2 regions of the Bacillus sp. iso_77 genome follow, and region 1 is predicted to be linked to the other one. Evidence: a T-box and tRNA genes for the amino acid it is inferred to sense, from the RefSeq annotation. Region 1 holds a T-box; the other holds one or more tRNA genes.
The links. A T-box is a leader RNA that pairs with one kind of tRNA and senses whether it is charged. The one in region 1 lies ahead of thrS (threonine--tRNA ligase), so its partner is inferred to be a tRNA-Thr.
Positions count from the first base shown of each region.

Region 2: it has a tRNA-Thr gene. The T-box ahead of thrS (threonine--tRNA ligase) is inferred to sense a tRNA for this amino acid. The anticodon was not compared.

Region 1 is NZ_CM149683.1:797,038-813,256, forward strand. Features, by position in the region: gene corA (magnesium/cobalt transporter CorA) at 1-19, opposite strand, end outside; gene AC0VYC_RS03930 (stress protein) at 151-657, opposite strand; gene AC0VYC_RS03935 (DNA-3-methyladenine glycosylase family protein) at 1,091-1,960, shown strand; gene rlmD (23S rRNA (uracil(1939)-C(5))-methyltransferase RlmD) at 2,063-3,448, shown strand; gene AC0VYC_RS03945 (DUF1433 domain-containing protein) at 3,719-4,081, opposite strand; gene AC0VYC_RS03950 (hypothetical protein) at 4,132-5,547, shown strand; gene AC0VYC_RS03955 (hypothetical protein) at 5,560-5,865, shown strand; gene AC0VYC_RS03960 (DUF6508 domain-containing protein) at 6,188-6,598, shown strand; gene AC0VYC_RS03965 (hypothetical protein) at 6,625-7,143, shown strand; gene AC0VYC_RS03970 (MerR family transcriptional regulator) at 7,280-8,107, shown strand; gene AC0VYC_RS03975 (MFS transporter) at 8,134-9,321, shown strand; gene AC0VYC_RS03980 (DNA alkylation repair protein) at 9,510-10,340, shown strand; gene AC0VYC_RS03985 (HNH endonuclease) at 10,586-11,347, shown strand; T-box leader at 11,536-11,759, shown strand; T-box leader at 11,797-12,021, shown strand; gene thrS (threonine--tRNA ligase) at 12,073-13,992, shown strand; gene AC0VYC_RS03995 (hypothetical protein) at 14,166-14,732, shown strand; gene AC0VYC_RS04000 (hypothetical protein) at 14,750-16,042, shown strand.
Region 2 is NZ_CM149683.1:94,585-110,803, reverse strand. Features, by position in the region: gene disA (DNA integrity scanning diadenylate cyclase DisA) at 1-194, opposite strand, end outside; gene radA (DNA repair protein RadA) at 197-1,576, opposite strand; gene clpC (ATP-dependent protease ATP-binding subunit ClpC) at 1,670-4,105, opposite strand; gene AC0VYC_RS00580 (protein arginine kinase) at 4,102-5,193, opposite strand; gene AC0VYC_RS00575 (UvrB/UvrC motif-containing protein) at 5,198-5,755, opposite strand; gene AC0VYC_RS00570 (CtsR family transcriptional regulator) at 5,770-6,234, opposite strand; rRNA gene rrf (5S ribosomal RNA) at 6,412-6,527, opposite strand; rRNA gene AC0VYC_RS00560 (23S ribosomal RNA) at 6,589-9,519, opposite strand; rRNA gene AC0VYC_RS00555 (16S ribosomal RNA) at 9,702-11,250, opposite strand; tRNA gene AC0VYC_RS00550 (tRNA-Ala) at 11,376-11,451, opposite strand; tRNA gene AC0VYC_RS00545 (tRNA-Pro) at 11,460-11,536, opposite strand; tRNA gene AC0VYC_RS00540 (tRNA-Arg) at 11,544-11,620, opposite strand; tRNA gene AC0VYC_RS00535 (tRNA-Leu) at 11,632-11,717, opposite strand; tRNA gene AC0VYC_RS00530 (tRNA-Gly) at 11,730-11,801, opposite strand; tRNA gene AC0VYC_RS00525 (tRNA-Leu) at 11,832-11,914, opposite strand; tRNA gene AC0VYC_RS00520 (tRNA-Lys) at 11,922-11,997, opposite strand; tRNA gene AC0VYC_RS00515 (tRNA-Thr) at 12,035-12,110, opposite strand; tRNA gene AC0VYC_RS00510 (tRNA-Val) at 12,144-12,219, opposite strand; rRNA gene rrf (5S ribosomal RNA) at 13,002-13,117, opposite strand; rRNA gene AC0VYC_RS00500 (23S ribosomal RNA) at 13,179-16,109, opposite strand.

The DNA.
Region 1 (16,219 bases):
CTGCAAGTTTTTTCAGCATGTGCACCCCTCCAGACTTGCATTATATCATGAAGCAGCAGCGGTGAACTTATACGTTTTCACCATAAAAAAGCCGATCTCATCGCTGAGATCGGTCCAATGTGCGTGTATGATTGATGGATAAAGCGAGAATTAAGGACGATGGAAGTTGACGAAACCACCGTTACGGTCGAACCAACCTCTAAATGCCCAGTTGATGTAACCGCCATCACCTTTGTTTGTGAAAGATCCATTTTCAAATACCCAAACTCCGTACGTAATGCTTCCGTATTTAACAGTAGCAAACGTTTTAACACCGTTGAAACGAGTCTCATAGCCTTGGCTTAAGTTAAAGACCATGACATTGTATTTTGCGCCAGCAGCATAGAAAGCAGACTCCATTAATCCTTTGACAAAGCCTTCACGGTTCGTGTTAGCATTTGCAGCATTAATTAATGCATTGGCAATTCCAAGTACGTCAAAGTTAATGTTAACATTTGTCGCATTTGTTGAAGCTTTACCTTCAGCAGCTTTGTTTAACACAGTTTGCTGAATAGTTGTTGAAACTGGAGCAGTTTTTTGCTCAGCAGCGTCAGCGAATACTGGTAGTGTCGAAGAAACAGCAGTGGCAAGGGCAACAGAAAGAATTGTTTTTTTCATTGGTCGGATCTCCTTTGTTTTTAAATTTTGGGTCTTCTTTTAGTAAAACGTGAAACTAGGTGAAGCCGGTTATCAATGAGGTAAATATGTTCCTGCAAGATGAAACAAATGATTGCCTAATCCGCTAATTCCTTTGTTCACCTCCTTGATATGTCATAATTATACAAATATTTTTGAGATAGAAGATATCACCCATAGGTTCTATTTCTAATTTAAGGAAAATGATCCTAAAATGTTGAAGATTGCTGTCGAATTTTAGCTGAATTCGACTAAAAATTTTCATCTATCCAAAAGGAGAATGACCATAAATAAGGAAGATATAACTGATAAATTCTTGTACTCTTTATATTTAAAAGTATTCAATATAGAGAATCATTCATGCAAAGTGAAACAATCACATCTGCGTGTGTTGGCAGAAAGGAAGAGGAAAAACATGTGGGAAAAACACCTATTGGTTGAACCGCCCTATCACTTCGATCAAGTGCTGAGACGTTTGTCGAGCGATCCATTAAAGGCGGTCGATCTGGATAAAAGAGAAATCAAAGTACCGATGAGGCTGAATCATAAACCGTACGTTGCAGTCGTTCAAGCGACAGGAACAAAAGAAGCGCCTTCGTTCCGGATACAGGCTAACGGGCCGGAGGAAGCGATCCTTTCTGAGGTGAAGCGGATATTTGGCATGGAGCATCAATTACACGCCGTGCATGACCATTTTGCTCAAACAAATCTTGCGCCCATTTTTGAACGTCATATCGGAACGCCGCTTATGCTGGATTTCCATCTATATCATTGCTTGATGAAATGCATCATTCATCAACAGCTCAATCTTGCCTTTGCTTATGAGTTGACGAAACGGTTTGTTCATACGTATGGTGAGCAAATCGACGGCGTCTGGTTTGACCCTTTACCGGATACCATTGCATCACTTGAAACCGACGATTTGAGAAAACTGCAATTCAGTCAGCGAAAAGCGGAATATGTGATTGATGTCTCAAAGCGAATAGTGAGCGGCTCTCTGAATTTAGAAGAATTACACGACTTAACGGATATTGAAATTGAAGAACGTCTGCTTCCGATTAGAGGGATTGGACCTTGGACGGTTCAAAATGTCCTCATGAATGGACTAGGAAGACCAAATCTCTTTCCAATGGCAGATATCGGGATTCAAAATGCGATCAAACGTCACTTTGACCTGCCAGTAAAGCCAACAAAAGAAGAGATGGCAGTTTTAAGCAAGGAGTGGGCACCGTATTTAAGCTACGCCTCCCTTTATTTATGGAGAAGTATAGAGACAGATAAATAATTGAAAGGCATTTTCGCTCTTCGTCTAAGTCGTGATATACTATTCAGATGGAATAAAATGAGGACAACCGATAAAGGTTTAAATAGAACGGAGAGAATAAACGTGAAAGAAAAACAGCAAGGAGCCCTTCTGCAAAAGGGGCAACAGTTCCCGCTTACCATTAAACGCCTTGGCATTAATGGGGAAGGGGTCGGTTATTTTAAAAAGCAAGTAGTCTTTGTCCCAGGTGCACTTCCAGGTGAGGAAGTAGTAGTTGAAGCAACGAATGTCCAAGCGAAATATGCAGAAGGTACGGTGAGGAAAGTCCGCAAGCGCTCAGAACATCGAGTGAAACCGCCGTGCCCAGTATACGAAGAGTGCGGAGGCTGTCAGCTTCAGCATTTGGCATACGAGCAACAATTAAAGGAAAAACGCGATATTGTCATTCAATCAATGGAGCGTCATACAAAGCTGTCGGTTGAAAAGATCGATATTAGACCAACAATCGGTATGGAAGATCCGTGGCACTACCGGAATAAAAGTCAGTTCCAAGTCGGAAGATCACATAGCGGCGACATCATCGCAGGGCTTTATGGGCTGAATTCTCATAAACTTGTTCCGATCAAGGAATGTATCGTCCAGCATCCGAAAACGAATAAAACAACAGGCGTCGTCCGCAAAATTTTAGAGAAATTCGGCGTATCTGTCTACAATGAGCGGACAAGAAAAGGCGACGTGCGCTCGATAGTTGTGCGTGTCGGCTTTGAAACAGGTGAAGTACAAGTCGTTCTTGTCACATCAAAGCCTGAGTTTCCAAAGAAAAAAGAAATCGCCGAAGCCATTCAAAAACGTCTGCCAGAAGTGACGTCTATTATGCACAATATCAATGGCGAAAAAACGTCAGTCATCTTTGGGCATAAAACATCGCACCTAGCTGGCAACATGGTCATCCAAGAATTTTTAGGAGACGTCTCCTTTGAATTGAGTGCACGGGCTTTCTTCCAATTGAATCCGAAGCAGACATTAAAGCTTTACGACGAAGCGAAAAAAGCAGCCAAACTGACTGGAAAAGAAAAGGTAGTCGATGCGTATTGCGGCGTTGGAACTATTGGAATGTGGCTCTCAGATGGAGCAAAAGAAGTAAGAGGTATGGATGTTATCAAAGAATCAATTGATGACGCGAAGAAAAATGCCAAAAAACACGGCATGAAAAACGCAACTTATGTGACAGGCACAGCTGAACACTGGCTGCCAAAATGGGTCAAAGAAGGCTTCCGTCCCGATGTTATCGTCGTCGACCCGCCAAGAACAGGCTGCGAACGCACTTTCCTAGACACCGTTAAACAAGTCAAACCAAAACGCTTTGTCTACGTCTCTTGCAACCCATCTACACTAGCAAAAGACCTCGAATACATGTCAAAAGACTACAAGATCGAATACATGCAGCCAGTGGATATGTTTCCGCATACGGCGCATGTGGAGTGTGTGGTGTCTTTAGTCCTTAAATAATAGTGGGCAAAGAACCGCGAAAGGCCATTATGATCATTTAACCTTCTAATATGAAGTAATCACCAAATTTTTTTAAGTGAGCATAAATATCACCAGTCATGTTTTATCAATGGAAGTTTTATATGAATATATGCATGGTGTTATCGCAGATGGTATATATGGTCCAAAACCAAAGAAAAAGGCGCAGCTCAAAGCCTTCTTGAAGTAAACAAATAGTCCCCTTGAAATTCCAAGGGGACGTTTTTGTTTATTCGATGATTTATCCTCTTTTTAATACTCGCATACTTTATCTTCGCACTCGGGTTTTTCTTTAGCATCAACAATAAATGAACCTACTTCATCGTTTGCCTTATCATATATTCCCCAAATTTTTTTGTCCTTGTTTCCATTTAAATAACCATTAATTGAAATGCCCCCCATTGGGTTTACCTCATAATCATCAGTATAATCAATTCGTTTAATGTCATTATAGTTTGTTTTAATAAAGTCAGTCATTCTTTTCTTAGCCAAGGAATACAATTCTTCTTTTTTAGCTTCTTGGGCAGCTGTTTTTTTGTCGTGTTGTTCCTTCATAAATATCCCTCCAAGTGTTATAATAACCAAAGTCATAAGGATAATTATGTATTTTTTCATAAAACCATCCTTTCTATCTTAGATTTTACATGAGAGAAGGGGCATTGTACATGAATACAAAGACTGACATACCTAATTTATCAGATAAGGACTATTATTTTCTAAGCCAAAATACATATAATGAAAAGATAATGCAAGAAGCCTATGAAAATAAAATTCCAATCCAAGTTAGATCAAAAAAAGCTTTTTATGTAGACAAAATCAAAAAAGACCCAGACACAGGGCTAGATGTTTACGTATTTGTCCAAGCCAAGAAAAAAGAAGGTAAATGGGTTAAACCAAAAGAGCCTGAGAATGTTGTCGTAGGTTTTCAAGGAACCAATCAAGAACAAATCAAAGCTGACGTGATAGGTGCAGATGGCGGCAACGTGGTAATGGGTCAAGACCCGAAAAAGAAAGTCAAATACATCATGAAAAAAGAGGCACCTGAAAACTCTAAAGCGATTACCAAGTATAACGGTAGTATGGAACAAGCCATGTTGTTGAAAAGTGGAGATTACAAAATTGTCACTAAGACATCTCAATTTGATCAAGGTGATAAGCTCGTCGCCAATGAAGTGAAAAAGTATGCTGGCACTAATACAGTGATTTCAACAACGGGTCACTCACTTGGAGGGGCAGATGCGGAATACGCTGGTGTAAACAATCATGTTTACAGTGTAGCCTTTAACAACCCTTCCATTGTTAAACTGCATGATGAAGAAACACAGAAGAAAATCAGAAACGGCGAATTTGATTTGTATCATAAAGCCATCATTAATCCTGATGATATGGTGGGGGCAGGTTGGTTGTTAGAATATGACAGACACAACGGAACGACAATTTATACGAAAAATCCTAGTCAATCACGAAGAGAGCGTATAGATCGGTTTGTGTCACCGCTTGGTGTTCCTGGGGTTTTAGGAAATTTAATTACTTCCTTCTATGGCCAAGCATTCGCAAAAGATCCGGATACTCATAGTTTAAATGAGTCGAACTTTACTTTTGATAAGAATGGTCATATCAAAAGTGTGGATGGAAGCAAAGGTGTTTATAACCAGAATATCGAATCATTTTCATCTTATTCAGGTATGAATGGACAAACCATCAAAGTGGATGCCAAATATGCAAAAGAATTAGCTCGTCGATTACAGGCAGCTATCGAAGACTTAAAAACAAAAAAACAAGCAATTGAACAATTCCCACATGATCACAGCAAAATGGTGTATGACGTGAAATCTATTTGCGGAAAAAGGTTAGGGGAATTCAAGGATTTAGATCCAAGTGACGTTGAAAAAGCTATATTGTTTCACGCCCCTTTTGTGAAAGATGGAGCAGCATTTTATGACTCAGAAGAACAGTATCAAACTGAGGCTTCTCTACATTATTTGATTAGAGATTTAGAGGATATTAGTGAGTTTATTGTGAAAATGGCGGAGGATTTAAAAGATAAGGATAATGAATTAGCAAGATGGTTACGGTTGTAAGGGGGATTTCAATTGCCATATGGGGTTAATATGGATGCAGATGAGTTTTACAGAAGATTACAACAGAATGAGGAATTAAAAAAAATTGTAGGTTCAAGTTTAAAAACGCATTGTCAGCATCTAAAAGAAGACACAAAACATGCGTCAGACTTTTCTTCAGCACAACAGGTTGTAGCTGAAGTGTATGTTGCTTTACTCTCTTCATTTGAAGGAAAAGCTAAGGATGCATTGATACAAAGACTCAATGAAAATGCGAAGATGCTGACAAATGCCACAGAGAACAGAAGTGCCTTTCTAAGAACTATAAAGACAAAATAGTGAACATAACCTCTTCGCAACGATGTGACAGAGGTGTTTTTTTATTTGGGAATCGTCTTATAAATTCCTTGACGCTTTATTCACATCTGGTATCAGCTTATTATTTAATATGACACATAAACGTTGACAAGCAAGATGATTAATACCGTGCATGTGAAGACAGTTGTATCGATGGTACGAGTGTAAAAAGTGAAATGAATAAAAATGGTTCGTGACTTGAATACTGGCTTCTAGTTTGTACGATCATCACGGACTTTTTTATTAACTTATTGAGAGAGATCGATCAAAGAATTTTTAATTCATGGAAAGGTGGAGGATGAGATTGAGCCAATTTAAAATCTTAACAAACTATATCCCTATGCTTCAAGGCGATGATATTGGTGAATGGGTCATAGATCAAGAAAATGACGGAACAGCGGAACATCCGATTCAGATGCCCTTTGTGAATTATTCCGAAACGGTCCGTCGTTTTATCGAGGATGTCTATACCTTTGCAGAACAACATCAAGAAATGAGGCTTACCCGCTACAGTGAGATCCTCAAAGAAAATGGTATTGAGGGTGGAACGAACGATATGGAGAATGTGGACACCTCAAATGTAAATGCGCAGTGTGTACTGGCTCTCATCATGGGGGTTCTGAGAGCTGAACGATTTTGCGAGGGTGTCATACTCGATTTTTTTACAAACGGAACTATTGTCAAGTGGCTTGAAAGATTGGAACGTTTGGAGTAAGAGAGACTAGATTTCGGGGTGATCAAATGAAAAACAAAACAGATGTAGCCCACATGTTTCCTCCTACGAAAATAGAAGAAATTGATCATATTTTATTATATGATCTTGATGCAATAAAAATGGAAAAAGAAGATGAACGTATAAAATTCATTTTACAAGATCCCTATTGTCCTGATAAACATCATATTCACAGTGTGTATGTCATCTATAAAAGGTCTATACTCAATTTACTTGAAGGTAGGATTCGTTCTATTCATAGTCATGAATTCATGACTGCTAAGAAAAAGGAGCGAACGATTTCTATAGAAGATATAGAATATGTATTAGAGATCGCTACAGTTGTGGTTCTTGCAAGTGAAAATAATGGAATATTGACGAATTATTTTTATAGTGGAGTCGGACAAAGGTTAGATTGTATTTTTAATCTATGCTTAGGTTATTCAACAGATTTACAAAAGAAAGAACATAAAGTAAGTTTGCAACGATTTATGGATGATATAAAGATTGTTGAAGAGATGGGATTGTTAGAAAAAATAGTAGGATAATGAGCAAAACCTAGATGTTAGAGAAATCTAGGTTTTTTTTTGTGCTTTTGAAAAATTTAATCAACTTCTTGTTGACCTTCCCCTTAACTGAAAGGTTTATACTGTGATCAGATCAACAAATCGGAGGAGATGCAGGATGTTCAAGATCGGCGATTTTTCTATGTTAAGTAAAGTGCCTGTCAAAACCTTAAGGTATTACGACCAAATTGATTTATTAAAGCCTCAGCAGATCGATCAAGATTCGGGATACCGTTATTACTCAGCGGAGCAGTTACTTGAGGTCAATCGAATTTTTCTCTATAAGGAATTAGGCTTTACGTTAAAGCAAATGGGGCAGCTTCTTCGTGAAGATATCTCAGTAGAGCAAATTCAGGGCATGTTTCTCTTGAAAGAGAGTGAGATTCAGCAATTGATCGAAAGAGAACAACAGAAATTAGCCCGTATTAAGGAGCGGATGCATCTCATCAAACGAGAGGGGTGTGTTGAAAAAGAACAGGAGGTCATCATTAAATCTGTTGAAAGTAAACGCATCATGTCTTTTCAATCCAACGGAACTGTTGAAGAAATCCCTTCATTCTTTCAAATGTTTCATCATTTATTACATAAACATCAACAAGAATCGATCTCGGGACCACAAGTAGTGTTATGGAGAGAATCACTGGATAAAGAAAGTGAGTTCGAATTTGAGGTGGGGTATTCCGTCAAATCGTTAAGGTGCTCGCTTCCTCAGGGAATGACAATTCGCACGTTACCTGCAGAAGACACCATGGCAACACTCTTATTTCATTCACATTCTCCATCCGCACAAACTGCTTGTGTTGACCTGGCGACATGGATTGAACATAACGGATACCGCGTGAAAGATGATCAGCCGGGCCGAGAAATCTATTACCCATTGTCAGAAAATGAAGAAGGCAGACTCATTGAAATTCAAATTCCTATTAAGAATGAAATCAAATCGTAAACATGGCCCAAAGGAGAAACGTCACGATGCAAAATAAAACCGTTGTCTATTTACTTGCTTTAGCAGCTTTTTTAATCGGAACGATCGAATACATCATTACTGGCATTATTCAAATGGTCGCACATGATTTACATGTCACAACGTCTACTGCTGGCTTATTGGTCACATCTTTAGCACTTTCGGCCGCAATCGGTGCACCGATTGTCATCGCACTGACCATCAATATGGACCGCAGAAAAATATTAACATGGACGCTGATCACTTTTATTTTAAGTAACTTCATCACAAGTATCAGCCATTCGTTTGAAATGGTCATGATCACAAGAATTTTACAAGGAATCAGTGGGGGAACGGCGATTGTAGTGGCGATGGCGGTTGCAACTCGTCTTGTAGAACGGGAAAAAAGAGGAACAGCGATTGGCATCATTTTAATGGGATTAAGCAGCTCCTTGGTTTTAGGCGTTCCAATTGGGACATTTCTAAGCAGTATGATCGGATGGAAAGCATTATTCGCAGCCATTGGAGTGATCACGCTTATTCCGCTGATTGTGGTGTATAGGCGAATCCCCTCTATGAAAGAACAAGAGCCGGTGACGCTTCGTATGCAATTATCGATTTTAAAAGATAAGCGGATATTACTTGCGGTGGCAGTGACGCTATTTTATGTAGGTGGATATTCCACGTTATTTACCTATTTAACGCCCTTCCTGCAAGCATCAGCAAACCTTAACATCACAGAAATCAGTGGCATTTTGTTACTAGCGGGAATATGTAGCTTTTTAGGGTCAAGCCTTGGAGGGATGGCAGCAGATAAAAAAGGGCCAATCTTCACGATTTTTTCTGGCATCATCTTGCAAATCATGATGCTCATGCTACTAGCATTTGTCACAGGGAATCTCGTGATCATGGTGGCTGTTATCATGATATGGATGATCGCAACATGGAGTACATCACCAGCTCAGCAGCTATATCTAGTAACCCTTGTTCCGAAATCTCCTGATATCGCATTAAGTGTCAATACATCATTTATTCAATTCGGATTTGCTTTAGGCTCGGGGTTAGGGGGGATTGTATTGAGCAGGACATCTATATTGCACCTGAGCTGGATCAGTGCTGGAACGGTTCTTCTCGCTTTACTCATGACCATCTTGATGGTGGCGTTTGACAGAATCTCTCAGCAGAAGAGTTTGAAGGTGATGGAGCAAGGAAGGTAACATATTCAGTTTTTTATTGTGGGAACTACTTATCTCGGGTAGTTCCTTTTTTTGATTTGAAGAATGCACCAGTTGAGGAAGTTTATTTGCTACAATAGTAGTAAATATCCAAAGATTTTTAAGGGTTAATAACAAATTACTCTAAAAATGAATGCCGAAAAAGTACTGCTAGACAGGAGATATACATAATGCCAATAAGTGAGGAGATCATCAATCGGAAAGGCGCTCGAAAGGGAAGTGACATTCCTCATGACGTCTTGCCCCTTTTGAATCAAGGGGAGATAGAGAGTGTAAATTTAACTGAATGGCTAGCGGTCAATCATATGACGCTAATACAGCATGTCCTGCCGTCCCTTGGCTTAGACGATCATTTGGACTATGTTTCATCTGAAGTTGCCAAACAAAAATCTGAGTCAGGCATGAAAGCAATTTGTCTCATAGGTCATTTGTTAGATGAAGTGCTGCAGGAAGAAAATGAGGAAAAACGAGTGGAAGTCATACAGGCATGCAGTCGCCACATATCTGATAGCGTTCGCTGCTGGGCGGCTTATATGAACAAGCAGCATTCATCCTCTTTGGAAGAGAAACTAGCGTACATTCAGCCATTTGCAGCTGATCATCATTTTGGTGTTCGCGAAATTGCTTGGATGTCAGTGAGAGACAGTTTAAGTGATCAGCTCGATCAAAGTATAGAATATTTAACAGAATGGGCAAAAAGCGAGGATGAAAATATTCGCCGGTTCTCTGTAGAGTCGATCCGTCCAAGAGGTGTATGGACAAAGCATATTGAGTTATTAAAACAGGAACCAGAGAGGGCACTGCCTATTCTAGATCACCTCAAATCTGATCCATCAACATATGTTCAAGATTCTGTAGGAAACTGGCTGAATGACGCTAGTAAAGCACAGCCGAATTGGGTAAGAAACCTATGTGAACAGTGGTCAAAGGATTCTGATACAAAAGCGACTAGCAGGATTGTTAAAAAAGCCAAGAGAACGATTGTGAAGGGGAATTTGTGAAAAAGAACATGAACTAAATTTCCTTTTTTGAGGGATTCTTATCTAAATGATAGGAAATTCTTAGAGATTTGCAGGTTTATTATTCAGAAGTACTATTCTTCAGAATGGTACAAATTTCGTTTTGTTGAGTCAAAGATTGCTTTTGTAATACATAATTCAATAGAGCATATTAATTCTTCTGACTAAAACTAGAAATAATATCTATCTATAAAGAAAACAATATACAGAGAGAGTGAGTAGTACCATTGATGAATCAAGATACTTTTGCTGAATGGTTGAGAACTTATGCAAATATAAAACCATACTCTATTGGAAGATACTCTAAAGCAATTGGCACAATATCCTCAGAATTAGAAGACTATGGATTACAGAGTATTAATTTATTTAATTTAACTGATGCTGCCTTTATTGATGAAATTCTTAGTAATTCTGAGTTTAAAAAGAAAAATGAAAAAGGACACAGGATGTATAGTGTAGCTTTAAAGCATTTAAAAAAATACATTGAGTATTATTATGATTCTGAGTTACAGGCAGAGCTGTTCAAAGAGGAGCAGCAGTTTGAAAAGTACCTAATAGGAAATCCTGCTGATGTCAGCAGAGCTGATATTGAGGATAAACCAAATGATAAGCCTAAACATAGGTTAGTGAAAAATAGAAAGGTATGGAGTAGAAATCCTAATTATGCAGTTGGGGCTGTAGCTGATGCACATTATTTATGTGAGTTTGATAATCAGCATAAACACTTTATTTCTAAGTTTAATGGAGAGAATTATGTAGAGGCTCACCACTTGATACCAATGCAATATCAGGATCAATTTGATCACAGTTTAGACATCCATGCTAATATTGTTTCAATTTGTTTAGTCTGTCATAAGAAAATCCATTATGGACGATTTGAGGACAAGAAAGAAATATTAGATAAGCTATTTCACAGTAGGAGAGAGAGACTTCTTAAATGTGGAATTGATATAGAAATTTCACAGCTATACACGTATTATCAGGATTGAGAAATCTAAGGGAATTATGGCTGGCTTAAGATTACTATCCAAATTAGGATACTAATTGAGTATTTAATACAAATTGATTATAGCCTAAGTACAGTCACTCAAAATGTCATTTGAAGAATAAAATTCAATAGCACTGTACAAAATAAATCTTTACATCATTCCCCATCATCATGTAATATATGGAGAAATCAAAAGCGAAGAAAAGGACATGAGCAGCTTTTATCGGTTCACAGAGAGGGAAGTCACGGTGAAATCTTCCTAACGCAGAAAAGTTGTCTTACCACCTTTGAGCTGTATTGGGGAAATTACAGTATCCAATACCGTCTACGCCACGTTACGGCACCAGAGCCATAAAGCGAATACGCATTATGGGAATTTGGGTGGAACCACGGATCACACATTCGTCCCTTTATGAGGGATGGGTGTGTTTTTTTGTTTACTTTTATAGCATGATTGCTTTGAAAAGGACATGAGCAGCTTTTATCGGTTCACAGAGAGGGAAGTCACGGTGAAATCTTCCTAACGCAGAAAAGCTATCTTACCACCTTTGAGCTGTATTGGGGAACATTGCAGTATCCAATACCGTCTACGCCACGTTACGGCGCCAGAGCCATAAAGCGAATACGCGTTATGGAAATTTGGGTGGAACCACGGATTACACATTCGTCCCTCTATGAGGGATGGGTGTGTTTTTTTATTTCAAAAAAGAGAAAGGTGTGTCAGTGATGAGAGAAAAAATGGTAAAAATTCAATTTCCAGATGGAAAGATCAAGGAGTTCTCCGCAGGTACGACAGTCGCAGAGGTTGCCTCCCATATTAGCCCAAGTTTAAGAAAAAAAGCAGTAGCGGGAAAGATCAATGATCAGACAGTGGACTTAAGTTATCCGTTAAACAACGATGCGGGGGTTTCGATTCTAACACTTGATTCAAAAGAAGGGCTGGAAGTGTTACGTCATACAGCTGCACATGTATTAGCCCAAGCTGTGAAAAGGTTATATGACAATGTGACACTGGGGATCGGACCTGTCATTGAGAATGGATTTTACTATGATATGAAGCTGAATCAAACGTTAAGCGTAGAGGATTTGGCAATGATTGAAAAAGAGATGAAAAACATCATAAACGAGAATCACCTTATTCAAAGAATGGAGGTCTCTTACAAAGAAGCTGAAGTGATGTTTGCACATGATCCATATAAACTGGATATTTTAAAAAATCTCCCTCGACAAGAAGCCATCACGATTTATCAGCAAGGAGAATTTATAGATTTGTGCCGTGGACCTCATTTGCCTTCTACAGGGTATTTAAAGGCATTTAAACTAATGCGTGTGGCAGGGGCATATTGGCGGGGAGATAGCAATCAGGATGTCTTGCAGCGAGTGTATGGTGTAGCATTTCAGCATCCAAATCATCTAGCTGATTATCTTCATTTCATGGAAGAAGCAAATAAACGTGATCACCGGAAATTAGGGAAACAGTTATCCCTCTTTATGTTTTCAGAAGAAGCGCCAGGCATGCCGTTTTATTTACCAAAAGGTCAGATTGTCAGAAATGAATTAATGGCCTTTTCTAGAGAAGTGAGAGGTCAAGCGCAATATGAAGAAGTAAGTACTCCATTTATGATGAACCAAGAACTTTGGGAAAAGTCAGGCCATTGGGATCATTATCATGAGAATATGTATTTCTCAGAAGTAGACGATACAAGTTTTGCTTTAAAACCGATGAACTGTCCAGGGCATATGCTCATGTTCAAAAATAACTTATATTCCTATAGAGACCTTCCAATTAGAATGTCTGAATTTGGTCAAGTGCATCGTCATGAATTTAGCGGAGCATTAAATGGATTGTTCAGGGTCAGAACATTTTGCCAAGATGATGCCCATATTTTTTTAAGAGAAGATCAAATCGAAGCTGAAATCAAACGGATTTTTCAATTAGTTGATCATGTGTATCGGACATTTGGTTTTGAGTATTCAGTCGAACTATCCACTCGCCCAGAAAAAGCATTAGGGGATGACGCTATTTGGGATATATCCGAAATAGCGCTAAAAAATGTGCTTGATCAGTTAAAGATTAACTACTACTTAAATGAAGGAGATGGGGCATTTTATGGTCCGAAGATCGACTTTCATATTCAAGATGCACTAAAGCGGAGCCACCAGTGCGCCACAATTCAGCTGGATTTTCAAATGCCAGAGAAATTTGATTTAACATATATCAACGAGAAAAATGAAAAGGTGCGGCCAGTTGTCATTCATAGTGCCATTTTTGGTTCACTTGACCGGTTCCTTGGTATTCTCATTGAACATTTTGCCGGCGTCTTCCCGTTATGGCTCGCACCAATCCAAGTACAAATCATACCTGTCTCAAGCGTTCACCTTGATTACTGCATAGAGGTGCAGCAGCAATTAAGAAATATCGGAATTAGAGTCACAATCGATGAACGGAATGAAAAACTCGGCTATAAAATGAGAGAAGCACAAATGCAAAAAATTCCTTATATCGCTGTCATTGGAGATACAGAAATGCAAGAAAAAACACTGAACATCAGACAACATGGAGAAAAAATGTCAAAGCTGCTGTCTATTGATGACTTTAAACACTTGGCAGCCCAGCAAATAAAAGACAGAACAGCTCAAATATGATGTGCTGATTTCATGAAGAAGGAAAAGACGTCCATTGAATGTGGACGTCTTTTCATTTGTGAAAAAGCCGAATTGACAATTGAAAGGGAAAATATTGAAACATTTTTTCGTTAAAATCGTAATAAGGATAGAGCGTTTATCAGAAAAATTTGAAACGAGGAGGAGTTTATCACATGGAACAAGCTGCACTAAAAAAGATGAGGACAAAACAAATCGCTATCTCTAATTTATTTGTCGGACTTATGATCATCATTTTTTTTATGTTGATTCAAATTGTTAAAATCAAACTGACACATTTCCTTTTTTGTTTAGGAATTCTAATGCTTATTCAAGGCATTTTAGGCTTTATTAGAAAAGGAACAACAAAGTCTTTCATACCTATTTTAGAGCAGGTAGCTATTTATGAAAAAGAGAAATTAGGGAAAGAGTGGGAAAAGGAAAAACGGTTAGATCATGTGTGGAAAATCATATTGAGTGTCATTATGTTTATTCAATCATTCACTTTACAAAATGTGGATAATGCATTCAGTGACGTCGATCCTGCATTGATCATTTTCTTGTTTTTGATGGTTCTAGCCATTTTAAATATAAGCATGCTTTTTCGTTTTAGAAAAATTGACCGATCGACTGTAGGTGAATTAACAGGCTACACAAAAGAGTCAAATATAATGGCAATCGCTTTAGGATTTTTTATGGCAATCATCATCTTCATCTTTATCGTTATTTTTGTTCTTCCATAAAACATCATCATTTTGAGGTGAATTCATTGAATGCAAACATTCAACAACTAATCGATCAGACAAAGGCGAAATTTGGCTTAGATCTTTACTACCTAAAAAGACACAGTTTTCATCGCTACGTCAATATGTTCAATGAAACGGTGTATACATTGAATATGGAATGGTTTCCCTCTCATGAAACGGAACCCGAGGACCATGATCTAAACCCAGACGGCACAGCTGTCATTGAAGTGAACTTGAATACAGGACAGACCGAGTCGGTTATTTTTGTTATGGACAAAACCTATGCGCAGCATGGTGTCACGTTTAAGAGACCTTATCCAGCTCATGTCATTCAATGGATCGAACAAGAAACAGGATTGATCTATGGAGAGCATTTTCATATGCATCAGAAGGAGAAAGGGGAACTTTCTTTCGAAGAAGCAATAGATGGTGTGAAAGTAGCACCTTCAGGCAGAATCGAAGTGAAATGGAATGAACATGGACAGCTCATGTACTTTACACACCACGGTCCATTTTTAGCCAAAACATTACTGAAAGATGAGGAATATGTGCTTTCCCTTGATCAGGTGAAGAACTTAGCCAAGCAGCAAGTACAGATGTTTCAATGGCCTTCCTTCGAGCACAATCAAATCCGTTCTATTTATGCTTTAGAAGAAATCTATGTGAAGAACGATGGAACGGGAACTCTTCCGTTTGAGGTTGGGCGTGAAGAAACGCATTGTATACACATGAATGAAGTCATTGAGTGGAATGAACTGATAAACAATGCCTTTGAAAAAAAGGAAATGGACATTCATGAGGACATTTCAGCTGAACAAGCTTTCTCATTGGAACCGTCACCAGATTCCCTCCCGATATCAAAAGAAGACCAGGATGAGTGTATCAAAGCGGTTCGAACCTTTTTGGCGCAAAAATATTCAAACGATACAGGGAAGTGGGTTCTAAAAACACTCCAACGTGATCATGGATACATCCATGCGATATTAAAAACGAATGAGCAAGAAGGCTGTGGATTTATGGATAAAATCAAGGTCTTCATTGATGCCAACACTTTTGAAGCCATTAATTACATATATAAAAAAGAGATGTTTCAAGTATGTGGGATACTCAATCCATCTCAAACAGCTAGTGAAATCACCATAACTCAGAAACAAGCCTTTGAAACATTGAGAGAACGCCTCGAACTTACACCCATCTATGTCTATGACGATGTGCAAAAACAATATGTTTTATGCGGCAAGCTCGATTGTCATGATGGCGTTGATGCAGTGAGCGGCGAAGTGTTCTCTTTGACAGACTTTTCATAACTTCCAAAAGAACAGTCAGTGCTGTTCTTTTTTTTGTCCCATCTCCCTCTTTTTTGCAGAAAAATGGAATTTTGTAGCAGGAAGTTGTCGTTTCATCACGAAAGAAAACAGGTAAGAATATGATCATAGGTCCATTGTTTGAATTCGTGGTGGAGTCAATGAGATGACATAGGAAAC
Region 2 (16,219 bases), 700 kb from region 1:
GAGAAAGCAGAATTAATATGAAATCCTCCATCTACCACACTTTTCACTTTATCATTATAACCAACAACAATGAGCCCTCCAGTATTGGCTCTTAGGACGTTTTCAATCCCTGCCCGCAGGGGTGTCCCCGGTGCCACAAACTGGACAATATCTAAGAGATCGACTTCTCTCGCTCCTTTTTTCTCTTTTTCCATTTCTATGATCCCCCTAGTGAAATACGAAGTGCCTCTGCTACATTTTCTACACCGACTAACTCAATCCCTCTCGGTTTTTTCCATCCATCTATATTCGCCTGAGGAATAAACATTCGCTTAAATCCTAGTTTAGCAGCTTCCTGCACACGCTGTTCAATTCTTGATACTCTTCTGACTTCTCCCGTCAGACCCACTTCTCCTATAAAGCAATCTGCTTGATGCGGCGCTGCATCTTTAAAACTTGATGCAATACTAACGGCAATAGCCAAGTCTATCGCTGGTTCATCAAGTTTCACACCACCTGCGACCTTTAAGTAGGCATCTTGGTTTTGCAGTAGCAGCCCTACCCGTTTTTCTAAAACGGCCATAAGCAATGACACTCGGTTATGATCAAGGCCAGTAGCCATTCTCCGTGGATTCCCAAAGCTCGTCGGTGAAATAAGTGCTTGTATCTCCACTAGAACAGGTCTTGTTCCTTCCATTGAGGCAACAACACACGATCCAGATACACCTGCTGACCGCTCTTCTAAGAAGATTTCTGATGGGTTTAATACCTCTGTGAGCCCTTCCTCTCTCATTTCAAAAATTCCTAATTCATTCGTTGAACCAAAACGGTTTTTCACTGCCCGTAAAATACGAAACGTATGATGGCGCTCCCCTTCAAAATAAAGAACTGTATCTACCATATGCTCTAAAAGGCGCGGCCCAGCAATCGAGCCCTCCTTCGTCACGTGACCAACGATAAAAATAGGAATACCATTCGTCTTGGCAATTTTCATCAGCTGGGCAGTGCATTCCCTCACCTGAGAAACAGATCCAGGAGCTGACGTGATATCGCTTTGATAAACGGTTTGAATTGAATCGACCACAACAAAAGCGGGTTTCATCTCTTGTATAGCAGACGTTATATACTCCATATCGGTTTCAGCCAAAACATGTAAAGAGGCACTTTCAATACCGAGACGGTCCGCCCTAAGCTTCGTTTGTTTGATTGATTCCTCACCAGATATGTATAACACATTCTGATTTTGATCTGATAGCTGTGCTGAAACTTGTAATAATAGTGTGGACTTCCCAATCCCAGGATCACCGCCAATAAGAACGAGTGAACCTTTGACAATTCCACTTCCTAATACTCGGTTAAATTCTTCTAAATTCGTTTTAATTCGGGGTTCTTCGGATGTTTCAATTGCAGATATAGGTGAAGGTTTTTGAATGGTTTGAACAGAATGATTAAACGCACTTCGACGATTTGCCGGCTCTTTACGAACGACCTCTTCTGTCATACTGTTCCAAGTGCCGCAGCCGGGACATTTCCCCATCCATTTGGCTGACTCATAACCGCACGATTGGCATATAAATTTTGATTTTGACTTAGCCATAGATTGAAGAATACAACTCCTTATACTGGTCAGAAAATAAGTAAAGGGAGGCATCCAACTTACTGGTATGCCTCACACTTTTTTCTTACTATATTAGTTCGTAGCAGCCGTTGCTTTTACGACAATTTCTCCATCTTCTACATCTAATACGATATGTTGGCCCTTTTCAATATTGCCTTTCAGCAATTCCTCAGAAAGTCGATCCTCGACGTGCTTTTGAATCGCTCTTCTTAACGGACGAGCACCATACTCAAGATCTACGCCTTCGTCGGCAATCTTGGCTTTTGCTGCTTCCGTCAATTCAATTGAAAGGTCCTGCTCTTTTAGTCGTTTTGTCAATTGATCAGACATGAGAGACACAATCTCTTTTAGATGTTTCTTTTCGAGTGAGTGGAAGACAATGATTTCATCAATACGGTTGATGAACTCCGGTCTAAACGCACGTTTCAGCTCACCCATAACTTTGCCTTTCATATCTTTGTAATTTTGACTTTCATCCTGCACGTTAAAGCCAACATATTTATTGCGCTTCAGCTCACTAGCTCCAACGTTTGAAGTCATAATCAAAATCGTATTTCTAAAGTCAACAGTACGACCTTTAGAATCAGTGAGACGACCATCTTCTAACACTTGAAGTAAGATGTTAAACACATCAGGGTGCGCCTTTTCAATCTCATCTAGAAGCACGACAGAATACGGCTTTCTTCTCACCTTTTCAGTCAGCTGACCACCCTCATCATAGCCCACATAGCCTGGAGGTGATCCAACAAGTCTTGAAGTCGAGTGTTTTTCCATGTACTCAGACATATCAATACGAATCATCGCTTCTTCATCACCGAAGATAGACTCAGCGAGTGCTCTTGCAAGCTCAGTCTTACCAACACCTGTTGGCCCTAAGAAAATAAAGGAGCCAATCGGACGTTTCGGATCTTTTAGTCCAGCACGGGCACGTCTTACAGCTTTTGCAACAGCAACAACTGCTTCATCCTGTCCAATGACGCGAGAGTGGAGCAATTGTTCCATGTTTAGAAGCTTATCTGTTTCTGTTTGAGCAATTTTTGAAACAGGTACTCCCGTCCAGCTAGAAACAACCATTGCGATATCATCCACAGAAACCTCTGAATTCTCTTGTCCCTGCTTTTCTTTCCAAGATTTCTTCGTCACTTCTACCTTTTCACGCAAACGTTGCTCCGTATCACGAAGTGAAGCGGCTTTTTCAAATTCTTGACTTTGAACAGCTGCATCCTTTTCCTTGCGTACTTCATCCAGCTTTTGCTCAAGTTCCTTTAGATTAGGCGGTGTTGTGAAAGAACGTAAGCGAACTTTTGAACCCGCCTCATCAATTAAGTCGATCGCCTTATCTGGAAGGAAACGATCGGAGATATAACGATCAGAAAGCTTTACCGCCGCCTCAATGGCTTCATCTGTAATAGACACACGGTGATGTGCTTCATAACGGTCTCTAAGCCCTCTTAAAATTTGAATACTTTCATCGACAGATGGCTGGTCCACTTGAATTGGCTGGAATCGACGTTCAAGTGCAGCATCTTTCTCAATATATTTACGGTACTCATCTAACGTTGTTGCCCCGATACATTGAAGCTCACCACGTGCTAAAGATGGTTTTAGAATATTAGAGGCATCAATCGCACCCTCTGCTCCACCTGCACCAATCAGTGTATGAAGCTCATCAATGAAGAGAATGATATTTCCAGCCTGACGGATTTCGTCCATGACTTTTTTCAAACGATCCTCGAATTCACCACGATATTTCGTTCCCGCTACAACGGTTCCCATATCAAGTGTCATGACTCGTTTATCACGCAGAATTTCAGGCACTTCGTTGTGAATAATTTGCTGTGCGAGACCTTCTGCGATCGCTGTTTTACCAACACCAGGCTCTCCAATCAAGACAGGGTTATTCTTTGTTCTTCTACTTAGGACCTCTATGACACGCTGAATTTCTTTGCTGCGGCCAATCACAGGGTCCAAGCTGTCCTCTTTCGCAATAGCCGTTAAGTCTCTTGCCAAGCTATCTAAAGTTGGTGTATTGGCATTGCTATTAGATCCTGACGCAGATGCACCCGTTTCATTGCTGCCTAGAAGCTGCAATACTTGCTGGCGTGCTTTATTTAAGCTCACTCCGAGGTTATTTAAGACACGGGCAGCTACACCCTCTCCCTCACGAATAAGACCTAAAAGAATATGTTCTGTCCCTACATAGGAATGACCAAGCTTTCTCGCTTCATCCATAGAAAGCTCCGTAACCTTCTTCGCTCTAGGTGTGTAATGAGGAATAGCTTGAGACACCTCTTGCCCTCTTCCAATCAAGCTCTCGACTTCTTTTTGGATTTTATCTGAAACAAGGCCCAGTGCTTCTAATGCTTTTGCGGCGATGCCCTCACCTTCACGTACAAGACCAAGTAAAATATGCTCTGTACCGATGTTCTTATGGCCTAGGCGAATGGCTTCTTCTTGTGCAAGTGCTAATACCTTTTGAGCTCTTTCAGTGAATCTTCCAAACATCATATCGTTTCATCCTCCTGTCCATTCCTATGCATTTCTAAGCGCAGCCTTTCTCTGATAATTGCTGCTCGTTTTATATCTCTTTCATTTGGTTCCAAGGCTCCTCCTGAATATTGCTGAAGGAAGCCAGGCTGTGTCAAAATCATGAGTTCATTCAGTATATTACTTGAAAGCCCCTTAATGATACCTAAATCAATTCCAAGTCGCACATCTGACAAACACTTAGCCGTTTCCTTAGATTCAATCATGCGACAATTAGCCAAAATCCCCAAGGAACGGTACACTCTGTCTTCAAGTTCAATTTTAGACGTCTGATATAATGCCTTACGTGCAGATCGCTCTTGTTCAATGAGCTGCGCCGTCACACTATTCAAGTCATCTACAATATCTTCTTCTGATTGACCCAGTGTCATTTGATTTGAAATTTGAAAGATGTTCCCTATTGCTTCGCTACCCTCACCATAAATTCCTCTGACCACAAGACCTAATTGATTAATTGCAGGAATAATGCGATTCATTTGTCTTGTCAGGGCTAATGCTGGTAAGTGCATCATGACTGAAGCCCTAATACCTGTACCTACATTGGTCGGACAGCTCGTTAAGTATCCTCGCTTTTCTGAAAACGCATAATCCACTTGCTCTTCAATCCAGTCATCTATTTGGTTAGCTGCTTTTAGTGCATTAGCCAGCTGAAATCCTGGGAACAAGCATTGAATACGAATATGGTCTTCCTCATTCAGCATGACACTGATTTCTTCATTTTCTGAAAGCAAACAGCCGCCAAATCTTGATTCTGCTAAATTGGGGCTAATCAAATGCTTTTCAACAAGTACCCTTTTAGCCAAAGGCTGCGTTTCATTCATTCGAATCAGAACAAAGTTTCCAATGTCCTTCACTTCCTGGCTCGCAAACTTTTGCTCGAATTGCTGAAGAACAGCTTCAGCCTCCTCTTGAGAAAACTGAGTTGGGAAACGAACATGCTCTAGATTGCGTGCCAGTCGAATACGACTGCTTAGAACAATGTCACTTTCTGGTCCTTTCTGTTTCATCCATTGACTTAATGCGTCTTGAATAAAATGCTGGAGCGACATGTCGTTAATCTCCCTCCCTCTGCTGAGATTGCTCATGCTCTAATGCACGAATTTGATCTCGAACTTCCGCTGCTTTTTCAAACTCTTCCTGTTCAATCAGCTGCTTCAGTTCTTGCTGCATTAACTCAAGTTTCCGGCGAACATGCAGACTGCCGGCAATCCGTTTAGGGACTTTTCCATTATGGACTGTATTTCCACTATGGACTTTCCTTAAAACAGGATTTAAATACTGATCAAAGGTTCGATAACATTCTGCACAGCCAAAACGGCCTGTTTTCCTGAATTGCTGAAAAGTTAAGCCACACTTAGGACATTGATCCACTTCTCTTGCCTCTTGAAAAATAGATGATCCTTTATTCGCACTTGTGGTAAAGCTAGGATCAATATTCAATAAGCCTGATAATAAGTTGTGAATCGAGAAACCTTGGTTTCCACTCATAGCATATGAATCACTGTTTTCTTTTGCACATTGTTCACATATGTGCATTTCTTGTTTTTCTCCATTTATTACTTTCGTAAAGTGAAAAGTGGCTGGTCTCTCATTGCATTCTTGACAAATCAATCTTTTCACCCGCTTTACTTTAATTTCAAAGCATTTAACATCGCTTTCATCATCCGAGCTCTCAGTTCATCTCGTTCAGGTAAATCAATGTGTAAAACAGAACGGTCCATGACACTAATCATCATCTTTGCTTCTCTTTCGGATAAAATGTTGTTCTCAACAAGACGCATGATGATATGATCAGATGCAGCCTGTGATAAACGATGATATATTTGGGAAATAATGTTGTTCAATAAATCGACTTCATCATTCATTTTGACTTTAATGATACGGATATAGCCACCGCCGCCACGCTTACTTTCAACGATATAACCTCTTTCGCTCGTAAAGCGTGTATTGATAACATAGTTAATTTGTGAAGGTACGCATTGAAACTTATCTGCAATTTCATTGCGTTTAATTTCTAATATTTCTCGACCATTCTGATCCAAGACTTCCTTCAAATACTGCTCGATGATATCAGAAATATTTTGTGCCACTCCGCCTCCTCCTCCATTGACTTTGACTATATTTGACTTTAATCTTACTATAAATTTTTTCGATCGATTTTTCAAGATAATCGCTCAACTAACAATATTATTTCCACATTTATCTGGTGCCAAACGTCCCAAAAACACAAAAAAGACCAGTTCCGATTGGAACTGATCCTTTGACAAGCTTGGCGGCGTCCTACTCTCACAGGGGGAAACCCCCAACTACCATCGGCGCTGAAGAGCTTAACTTCCGTGTTCGGTATGGGAACGGGTGTGACCTCTTCGCTATCGCCACCAAACCTGATGGAGAGAATGTTCTCTCAAAACTAGATAACAATGTTCATTTTTCACATTAGAATATAGGTTAAGTCCTCGATCTATTAGTATCTGTCAGCTCCACATGTCACCACGCTTCCACCTCAGACCTATCAACCTGATCATCTTTCAGGGATCTTACTTCCTTGCGGAATGGGAAATCTCATCTTGAGGGGGGCTTCATGCTTAGATGCTTTCAGCACTTATCCCGTCCGCACATAGCTACCCAGCGATGCCCTTGGCAGAACAACTGGTACACCAGCGGTGCGTCCATCCCGGTCCTCTCGTACTAAGGACAGCTCCTCTCAAATTTCCTGCGCCCGCGACGGATAGGGACCGAACTGTCTCACGACGTTCTGAACCCAGCTCGCGTACCGCTTTAATGGGCGAACAGCCCAACCCTTGGGACCGACTACAGCCCCAGGATGCGATGAGCCGACATCGAGGTGCCAAACCTCCCCGTCGATGTGGACTCTTGGGGGAGATAAGCCTGTTATCCCCGGGGTAGCTTTTATCCGTTGAGCGATGGCCCTTCCATGCGGAACCACCGGATCACTAAGCCCGACTTTCGTCCCTGCTCGACTTGTAGGTCTCGCAGTCAAGCTCCCTTGTGCCTTTACACTCTGCGAATGATTTCCAACCATTCTGAGGGAACCTTTGGGCGCCTCCGTTACATTTTAGGAGGCGACCGCCCCAGTCAAACTGCCCACCTGACACTGTCTCCCTGCCCGATAAGGGCAGCGGGTTAGAAGGTCAATACAGCCAGGGTAGTATCCCACCGATGCCTCCACCGAAGCTAGCGCTCCGGTTTCCAAGGCTCCTACCTATCCTGTACAAGCTGTACCAACATTCAATATCAGGCTGCAGTAAAGCTCCACGGGGTCTTTCCGTCCTGTCGCGGGTAACCTGCATCTTCACAGGTACTATAATTTCACCGAGTCTCTCGTTGAGACAGTGCCCAGATCGTTGCGCCTTTCGTGCGGGTCGGAACTTACCCGACAAGGAATTTCGCTACCTTAGGACCGTTATAGTTACGGCCGCCGTTTACTGGGGCTTCAATTCGCACCTTCGCTTACGCTAAGCGCTCCTCTTAACCTTCCAGCACCGGGCAGGCGTCAGCCCCTATACTTCGCCTTACGGCTTCGCAGAGACCTGTGTTTTTGCTAAACAGTCGCCTGGGCCTATTCACTGCGGCTTCTCGGGGCTTTAACACCCTAAGAAGCACCCCTTCTCCCGAAGTTACGGGGTCATTTTGCCGAGTTCCTTAACGAGAGTTCTCTCGATCACCTTAGGATTCTCTCCTCGCCTACCTGTGTCGGTTTGCGGTACGGGCACCTCTCACCTCGCTAGAGGCTTTTCTTGGCAGTGTGGAATCAGGAACTTCGCTACTAAATTTCGCTCGCCATCACAGCTCAGCCTTCACGGGAAACGGATTTACCTATTTCCCAGCCTAACTGCTTGGACGCGGATATCCAATACCGCGCTTACCCTATCCTCCTGCGTCCCCCCATTGCTCAAATGGTGAGGAGGTGGTACAGGAATATCAACCTGTTGTCCATCGCCTACGCCTTTCGGCCTCGGCTTAGGTCCCGACTAACCCTGAGCGGACGAGCCTTCCTCAGGAAACCTTAGGCATTCGGTGGACGGGATTCTCACCCGTCTTTCGCTACTCATACCGGCATTCTCACTTCTAAGCGCTCCACCAGTCCTTCCGGTCTGACTTCACTGCACTTAGAACGCTCTCCTACCACTGTTCGTAAGAACAGTCCGCAGCTTCGGTGATACGTTTAGCCCCGGTACATTTTCGGCGCAGAGTCACTCGACCAGTGAGCTATTACGCACTCTTTAAATGGTGGCTGCTTCTAAGCCAACATCCTGGTTGTCTAAGCAACTCCACATCCTTTTCCACTTAACGTATACTTTGGGACCTTAGCTGGCGGTCTGGGCTGTTTCCCTTTCGACTACGGATCTTATCACTCGCAGTCTGACTCCCAAGGATAAGTCATCGGCATTCGGAGTTTGACTGAATTCGGTAACCCGGTAGGGGCCCCTAGTCCAATCAGTGCTCTACCTCCGAGACTCTTACCTTGAGGCTAGCCCTAAAGCTATTTCGGAGAGAACCAGCTATCTCCAGGTTCGATTGGCATTTCACCCCTACCCACACCTCATCCCCGCACTTTTCAACGTGCGTGGGTTCGGGCCTCCATTCAGTGTTACCTGAACTTCACCCTGGACATGGGTAGATCACCTGGTTTCGGGTCTACGACCACGTACTCATGCGCCCTATTCAGACTCGCTTTCGCTGCGGCTCCGCATCTTCTGCTTAACCTTGCACGGGATCGTAACTCGCCGGTTCATTCTACAAAAGGCACGCCATCACCCGTTAACGGGCTCTGACTACTTGTAGGCACACGGTTTCAGGATCTATTTCACTCCCCTTCCGGGGTGCTTTTCACCTTTCCCTCACGGTACTGGTTCACTATCGGTCACTAGGGAGTATTTAGCCTTGGGAGATGGTCCTCCCGGATTCCGACGGAATTTCACGTGTTCCGCCGTACTCAGGATCCACTCTGGAGAGAACAACATTTCAGTTACAGGGCTGTTACCTTCTTTGGCGGGCCTTTCCAGACCTCTTCGCTTATATCGTTCCTTTGTAACTCCGTATAGAGTGTCCTACAACCCCAAGAGGCAAGCCTCTTGGTTTGGGCTGTTCCCGTTTCGCTCGCCGCTACTCAGGGAATCGCATTTGCTTTCTCTTCCTCCGGGTACTTAGATGTTTCAGTTCCCCGGGTATGCCTTCTCATACTCTATGTATTCAAGTATGGATACTACTCCATTACGAGCAGTGGGTTTCCCCATTCGGAAATCTCCGGATCAAAGCTTGCTTACAGCTCCCCGAAGCATATCGGTGTTCGTCCCGTCCTTCATCGGCTCCTAGTGCCAAGGCATCCACCGTGCGCCCTTTCTAACTTAACCATTTCTTACTTTAGAAAGAATCACTATGTGTGATGAACTTTGCATTGCATTCAATGTGAATGTATTACTTATTGTTATCTAGTTTTCAAAGAACAATCCTGTCTCGCTAGAGACATGTTTGAAGGAATGATCCTTCAAAACTAAACAAGACGAGAAACGTACGCTGCTCCATATATCCTTAGAAAGGAGGTGATCCAGCCGCACCTTCCGATACGGCTACCTTGTTACGACTTCACCCCAATCATCTGCCCCACCTTCGGCGGCTGGCTCCATAAAGGTTACCTCACCGACTTCGGGTGTTGCAAACTCTCGTGGTGTGACGGGCGGTGTGTACAAGGCCCGGGAACGTATTCACCGCGGCATGCTGATCCGCGATTACTAGCGATTCCAGCTTCACGCAGTCGAGTTGCAGACTGCGATCCGAACTGAGAACAGATTTGTGGGATTGGCTAAACCTTGCGGTCTCGCAGCCCTTTGTTCTGTCCATTGTAGCACGTGTGTAGCCCAGGTCATAAGGGGCATGATGATTTGACGTCATCCCCACCTTCCTCCGGTTTGTCACCGGCAGTCACCTTAGAGTGCCCAACTGAATGCTGGCAACTAAGATCAAGGGTTGCGCTCGTTGCGGGACTTAACCCAACATCTCACGACACGAGCTGACGACAACCATGCACCACCTGTCACTCTGTCCCCGAAGGGAAAGCCCTATCTCTAGGGTTGTCAGAGGATGTCAAGACCTGGTAAGGTTCTTCGCGTTGCTTCGAATTAAACCACATGCTCCACCGCTTGTGCGGGCCCCCGTCAATTCCTTTGAGTTTCAGTCTTGCGACCGTACTCCCCAGGCGGAGTGCTTAATGCGTTAGCTGCAGCACTAAGGGGCGGAAACCCCCTAACACTTAGCACTCATCGTTTACGGCGTGGACTACCAGGGTATCTAATCCTGTTCGCTCCCCACGCTTTCGCTCCTCAGCGTCAGTTACAGACCAGAGAGTCGCCTTCGCCACTGGTGTTCCTCCACATCTCTACGCATTTCACCGCTACACGTGGAATTCCACTCTCCTCTTCTGCACTCAAGTTTCCCAGTTTCCAATGACCCTCCCCGGTTGAGCCGGGGGCTTTCACATCAGACTTAAGAAACCGCCTGCGAGCCCTTTACGCCCAATAATTCCGGACAACGCTTGCCACCTACGTATTACCGCGGCTGCTGGCACGTAGTTAGCCGTGGCTTTCTGGTTAGGTACCGTCAAGGTGCAAGCAGTTACTCTTGCACTTGTTCTTCCCTAACAACAGAGCTTTACGATCCGAAAACCTTCATCACTCACGCGGCGTTGCTCCGTCAGACTTTCGTCCATTGCGGAAGATTCCCTACTGCTGCCTCCCGTAGGAGTCTGGGCCGTGTCTCAGTCCCAGTGTGGCCGATCACCCTCTCAGGTCGGCTACGCATCGTCGCCTTGGTGAGCCGTTACCTCACCAACTAGCTAATGCGCCGCGGGTCCATCTGTAAGTGACAGCCGAAACCGTCTTTCATCCTTGAACCATGCGGTTCAAGGAACTATCCGGTATTAGCTCCGGTTTCCCGGAGTTATCCCAGTCTTACAGGCAGGTTACCCACGTGTTACTCACCCGTCCGCCGCTAACATCCGGGAGCAAGCTCCCTTCTGTCCGCTCGACTTGCATGTATTAGGCACGCCGCCAGCGTTCGTCCTGAGCCAGGATCAAACTCTCCGAAAAAGTACAAAACCGAAGTTTTGCTTTTCGCCAGTTTGACTGACTACCTATGATGTATCATAGGATTTTTTTATAAAAACTCGAATTAACAGGTACGTTTTGTCTTGTTTAGTTTTCAAAGATCATATTGGTGGAGCCTAGCGGGATCGAACCGCTGACCTCCTGCGTGCAAGGCAGGCGCTCTCCCAGCTGAGCTAAGGCCCCATAAAAGATGGTCGGGAAGACAGGATTCGAACCTGCGACCCCTTGGTCCCAAACCAAGTGCTCTACCAAGCTGAGCTACTTCCCGATCTTAATGGCGCGCCCGAGAGGAGTCGAACCCCTAACCTTTTGATCCGTAGTCAAACGCTCTATCCAATTGAGCTACGGGCGCTTATTTTATAATGCCGAGGGCCGGACTTGAACCGGCACGGTAGTCACCTACCGCAGGATTTTAAGTCCTGTGTGTCTGCCAATTCCACCACCCCGGCGTGGATGGTATAAGCGGAAGACGGGATTCGAACCCGCGACCCCCACCTTGGCAAGGTGGTGTTCTACCACTGAACTACTTCCGCATTACAGGATTTCTTTATGTTGTTTGGCAATGCGGGTGAAGGGACTTGAACCCCCACGTCATAAAGACACTAGATCCTAAGTCTAGCGCGTCTGCCAATTCCGCCACACCCGCATGAAAATGGTGAGCCATGAAGGACTCGAACCTTCGACCCTCTGATTAAAAGTCAGATGCTCTACCAACTGAGCTAATGGCTCGCTTTTAAAGCGACTTGTCTATCTTACCATATGAAAGTGGTGCCGGCAAGAGGACTTGAACCCCCAACCTACTGATTACAAGTCAGTTGCTCTACCAGTTGAGCTACACCGGCTTTATCTATCCTAACATTATGTAAGAATAAATATGGTGGAGGATGACGGGCTCGAACCGCCGACCCTCTGCTTGTAAGGCAGATGCTCTCCCAGCTGAGCTAATCCTCCATATTATGTCGTTTCGAATGTCTCTCGATCTGACAAATAGTATTATATAACGATAAGATATTGTTTGTAAAGACTTTTTTAAAATAATTTTTGAATTTATTTTAAAGCTATTTTTTCACATCTTTTCGTTAAGGCACCTAAAGAATTTTACCACTTGTCTCTTCATTTTAAAAGTCTTTTTTTCATTTTTTTATGTTTTTTTGTTAAAAAGGGCATTAATAGCGCTTTTTCAATGTAAAAACAGCTCTTTTAAAGCTGAAAAATGTTTGTTTCATTCCTTAAATCCTCAGATAGCGTGCATATAGAAACGAATTTTTTTATTATTTTATTTTTCCGAGAAACCATTTTGTATATTTGCTTTATATTAAATTGATCCTGGTCATTTTCCAAAAATTCGTCTCAATGTTCCCTTGCCTCATCAAACATTGTGGTGCTTAACTCAAATCTTCCTCCCCTCTCTCATTAGCAAACCAAGATGCCCTTTGCTCTCTTATGTAGGTTTCAATGATCTAGCAGCAAGCGCAGTTCACTACATATGGTTGCCAGAAGAGAAGATCCTTTTTAGACATGTTTACTCTTTCGATGTTGACTCTTAGCAAGATGAGCGAGCGACGAGATTGGATGATAAGAATTTTATAGAATGTCTAGAATTCCAGTGAAGGGGATGAAATGAATGAGTTATTGAGAATGTAGTAAAAGACCACTATTTTCAATATAAATAGATATATCATTTATTAAAACACAAAAAAGACCAGTTCCGACTGGAACTGATCCTTTGAAAAGCTTGGCGGCGTCCTACTCTCACAGGGGGAAACCCCCAACTACCATCGGCGCTGAAGAGCTTAACTTCCGTGTTCGGTATGGGAACGGGTGTGACCTCTTCGCTATCGCCACCAAACCTGATGGAGAGAATGTTCTCTCAAAACTAGATAACAATGTTCATTTTTCACATTAGAATATAGGTTAAGTCCTCGATCTATTAGTATCTGTCAGCTCCACGTGTCACCACGCTTCCACCTCAGACCTATCAACCTGATCATCTTTCAGGGATCTTACTTCCTTGCGGAATGGGAAATCTCATCTTGAGGGGGGCTTCATGCTTAGATGCTTTCAGCACTTATCCCGTCCGCACATAGCTACCCAGCGATGCCCTTGGCAGAACAACTGGTACACCAGCGGTGCGTCCATCCCGGTCCTCTCGTACTAAGGACAGCTCCTCTCAAATTTCCTGCGCCCGCGACGGATAGGGACCGAACTGTCTCACGACGTTCTGAACCCAGCTCGCGTACCGCTTTAATGGGCGAACAGCCCAACCCTTGGGACCGACTACAGCCCCAGGATGCGATGAGCCGACATCGAGGTGCCAAACCTCCCCGTCGATGTGGACTCTTGGGGGAGATAAGCCTGTTATCCCCGGGGTAGCTTTTATCCGTTGAGCGATGGCCCTTCCATGCGGAACCACCGGATCACTAAGCCCGACTTTCGTCCCTGCTCGACTTGTAGGTCTCGCAGTCAAGCTCCCTTGTGCCTTTACACTCTGCGAATGATTTCCAACCATTCTGAGGGAACCTTTGGGCGCCTCCGTTACATTTTAGGAGGCGACCGCCCCAGTCAAACTGCCCACCTGACACTGTCTCCCTGCCCGATAAGGGCAGCGGGTTAGAAGGTCAATACAGCCAGGGTAGTATCCCACCGATGCCTCCACCGAAGCTAGCGCTCCGGTTTCCAAGGCTCCTACCTATCCTGTACAAGCTGTACCAACATTCAATATCAGGCTGCAGTAAAGCTCCACGGGGTCTTTCCGTCCTGTCGCGGGTAACCTGCATCTTCACAGGTACTATAATTTCACCGAGTCTCTCGTTGAGACAGTGCCCAGATCGTTGCGCCTTTCGTGCGGGTCGGAACTTACCCGACAAGGAATTTCGCTACCTTAGGACCGTTATAGTTACGGCCGCCGTTTACTGGGGCTTCAATTCGCACCTTCGCTTACGCTAAGCGCTCCTCTTAACCTTCCAGCACCGGGCAGGCGTCAGCCCCTATACTTCGCCTTACGGCTTCGCAGAGACCTGTGTTTTTGCTAAACAGTCGCCTGGGCCTATTCACTGCGGCTTCTCGGGGCTTTAACACCCTAAGAAGCACCCCTTCTCCCGAAGTTACGGGGTCATTTTGCCGAGTTCCTTAACGAGAGTTCTCTCGATCACCTTAGGATTCTCTCCTCGCCTACCTGTGTCGGTTTGCGGTACGGGCACCTCTCACCTCGCTAGAGGCTTTTCTTGGCAGTGTGGAATCAGGAACTTCGCTACTAAATTTCGCTCGCCATCACAGCTCAGCCTTCACGGGAAACGGATTTGCCTATTTCCCAGCCTAACTGCTTGGACGCGGATATCCAATACCGCGCTTACCCTATCCTCCTGCGTCCCCCCATTGCTCAAATGGTGAGGAGGTGGTACAGGAATATCAACCTGTTGTCCATCGCCTACGCCTTTCGGCCTCGGCTTAGGTCCCGACTAACCCTGAGCGGACGAGCCTTCCTCAGGAAACCTTAGGCATTCGGTGGACGGGATTCTCACCCGTCTTTCGCTACTCATACCGGCATTCTCACTTCTAAGCGCTCCACCAGTCCTTCCGGTCTGACTTCACTGCACTTAGAACGCTCTCCTACCACTGTTCGTAAGAACAGTCCGCAGCTTCGGTGATACGTTTAGCCCCGGTACATTTTCGGCGCAGAGTCACTCGACCAGTGAGCTATTACGCACTCTTTAAATGGTGGCTGCTTCTAAGCCAACATCCTGGTTGTCTAAGCAACTCCACATCCTTTTCCACTTAACGTATACTTTGGGACCTTAGCTGGCGGTCTGGGCTGTTTCCCTTTCGACTACGGATCTTATCACTCGCAGTCTGACTCCCAAGGATAAGTCATCGGCATTCGGAGTTTGACTGAATTCGGTAACCCGGTAGGGGCCCCTAGTCCAATCAGTGCTCTACCTCCGAGACTCTTACCTTGAGGCTAGCCCTAAAGCTATTTCGGAGAGAACCAGCTATCTCCAGGTTCGATTGGCATTTCACCCCTACCCACACCTCATCCCCGCACTTTTCAACGTGCGTGGGTTCGGGCCTCCATTCAGTGTTACCTGAACTTCACCCTGGACATGGGTAGATCACCTGGTTTCGGGTCTACGACCACGTACTCATGCGCCCTATTCAGACTCGCTTTCGCTGCGGCTCCGCATCTTCTGCTTAACCTTGCACGGGATCGTAACTCGCCGGTTCATTCTACAAAAGGCACGCCATCACCCGTTAACGGGCTCTGACTACTTGTAGGCACACGGTTTCAGGATCTATTTCACTCCCCTTCCGGGGTGCTTTTCACCTTTCCCTCACGGTACTGGTTCACTATCGGTCACTAGGGAGTATTTAGCCTTGGGAGATGGTCCTCCCGGATTCCGACGGAATTTCACGTGTTCCGCCGTACTCAGGATCCACTCTGGAGAGAACAACATTTCAGTTACAGGGCTGTTACCTTCTTTGGCGGGCCTTTCCAGACCTCTTCGCTTATATCGTTCCTTTGTAACTCCGTATAGAGTGTCCTACAACCCCAAGAGGCAAGCCTCTTGGTTTGGGCTGTTCCCGTTTCGCTCGCCGCTACTCAGGGAATCGCATTTGCTTTCTCTTCCTCCGGGTACTTAGATGTTTCAGTTCCCCGGGTATGCCTTCTCATACTCTATGTATTCAAGTATGGATACTACTCCATTACGAGCAGTGGGTTTCCCCATTCGGAAATCTCCGGATCAAAGCTTGCTTACAGCTCCCCGAAGCATATCGGTGTTCGTCCCGTCCTTCATCGGCTCCTAGTGCCAAGGCATCCACCGTGCGCCCTTTCTAACTTAACCATTTCTTACTTTAGAAAGAATCACTATGTGTGATGAACTTTGCATTGCATTCAATGTGAATGTATTACTTATTGTTATCTAGTTTTCAAAGAACAATCCTGTCTCGCTAG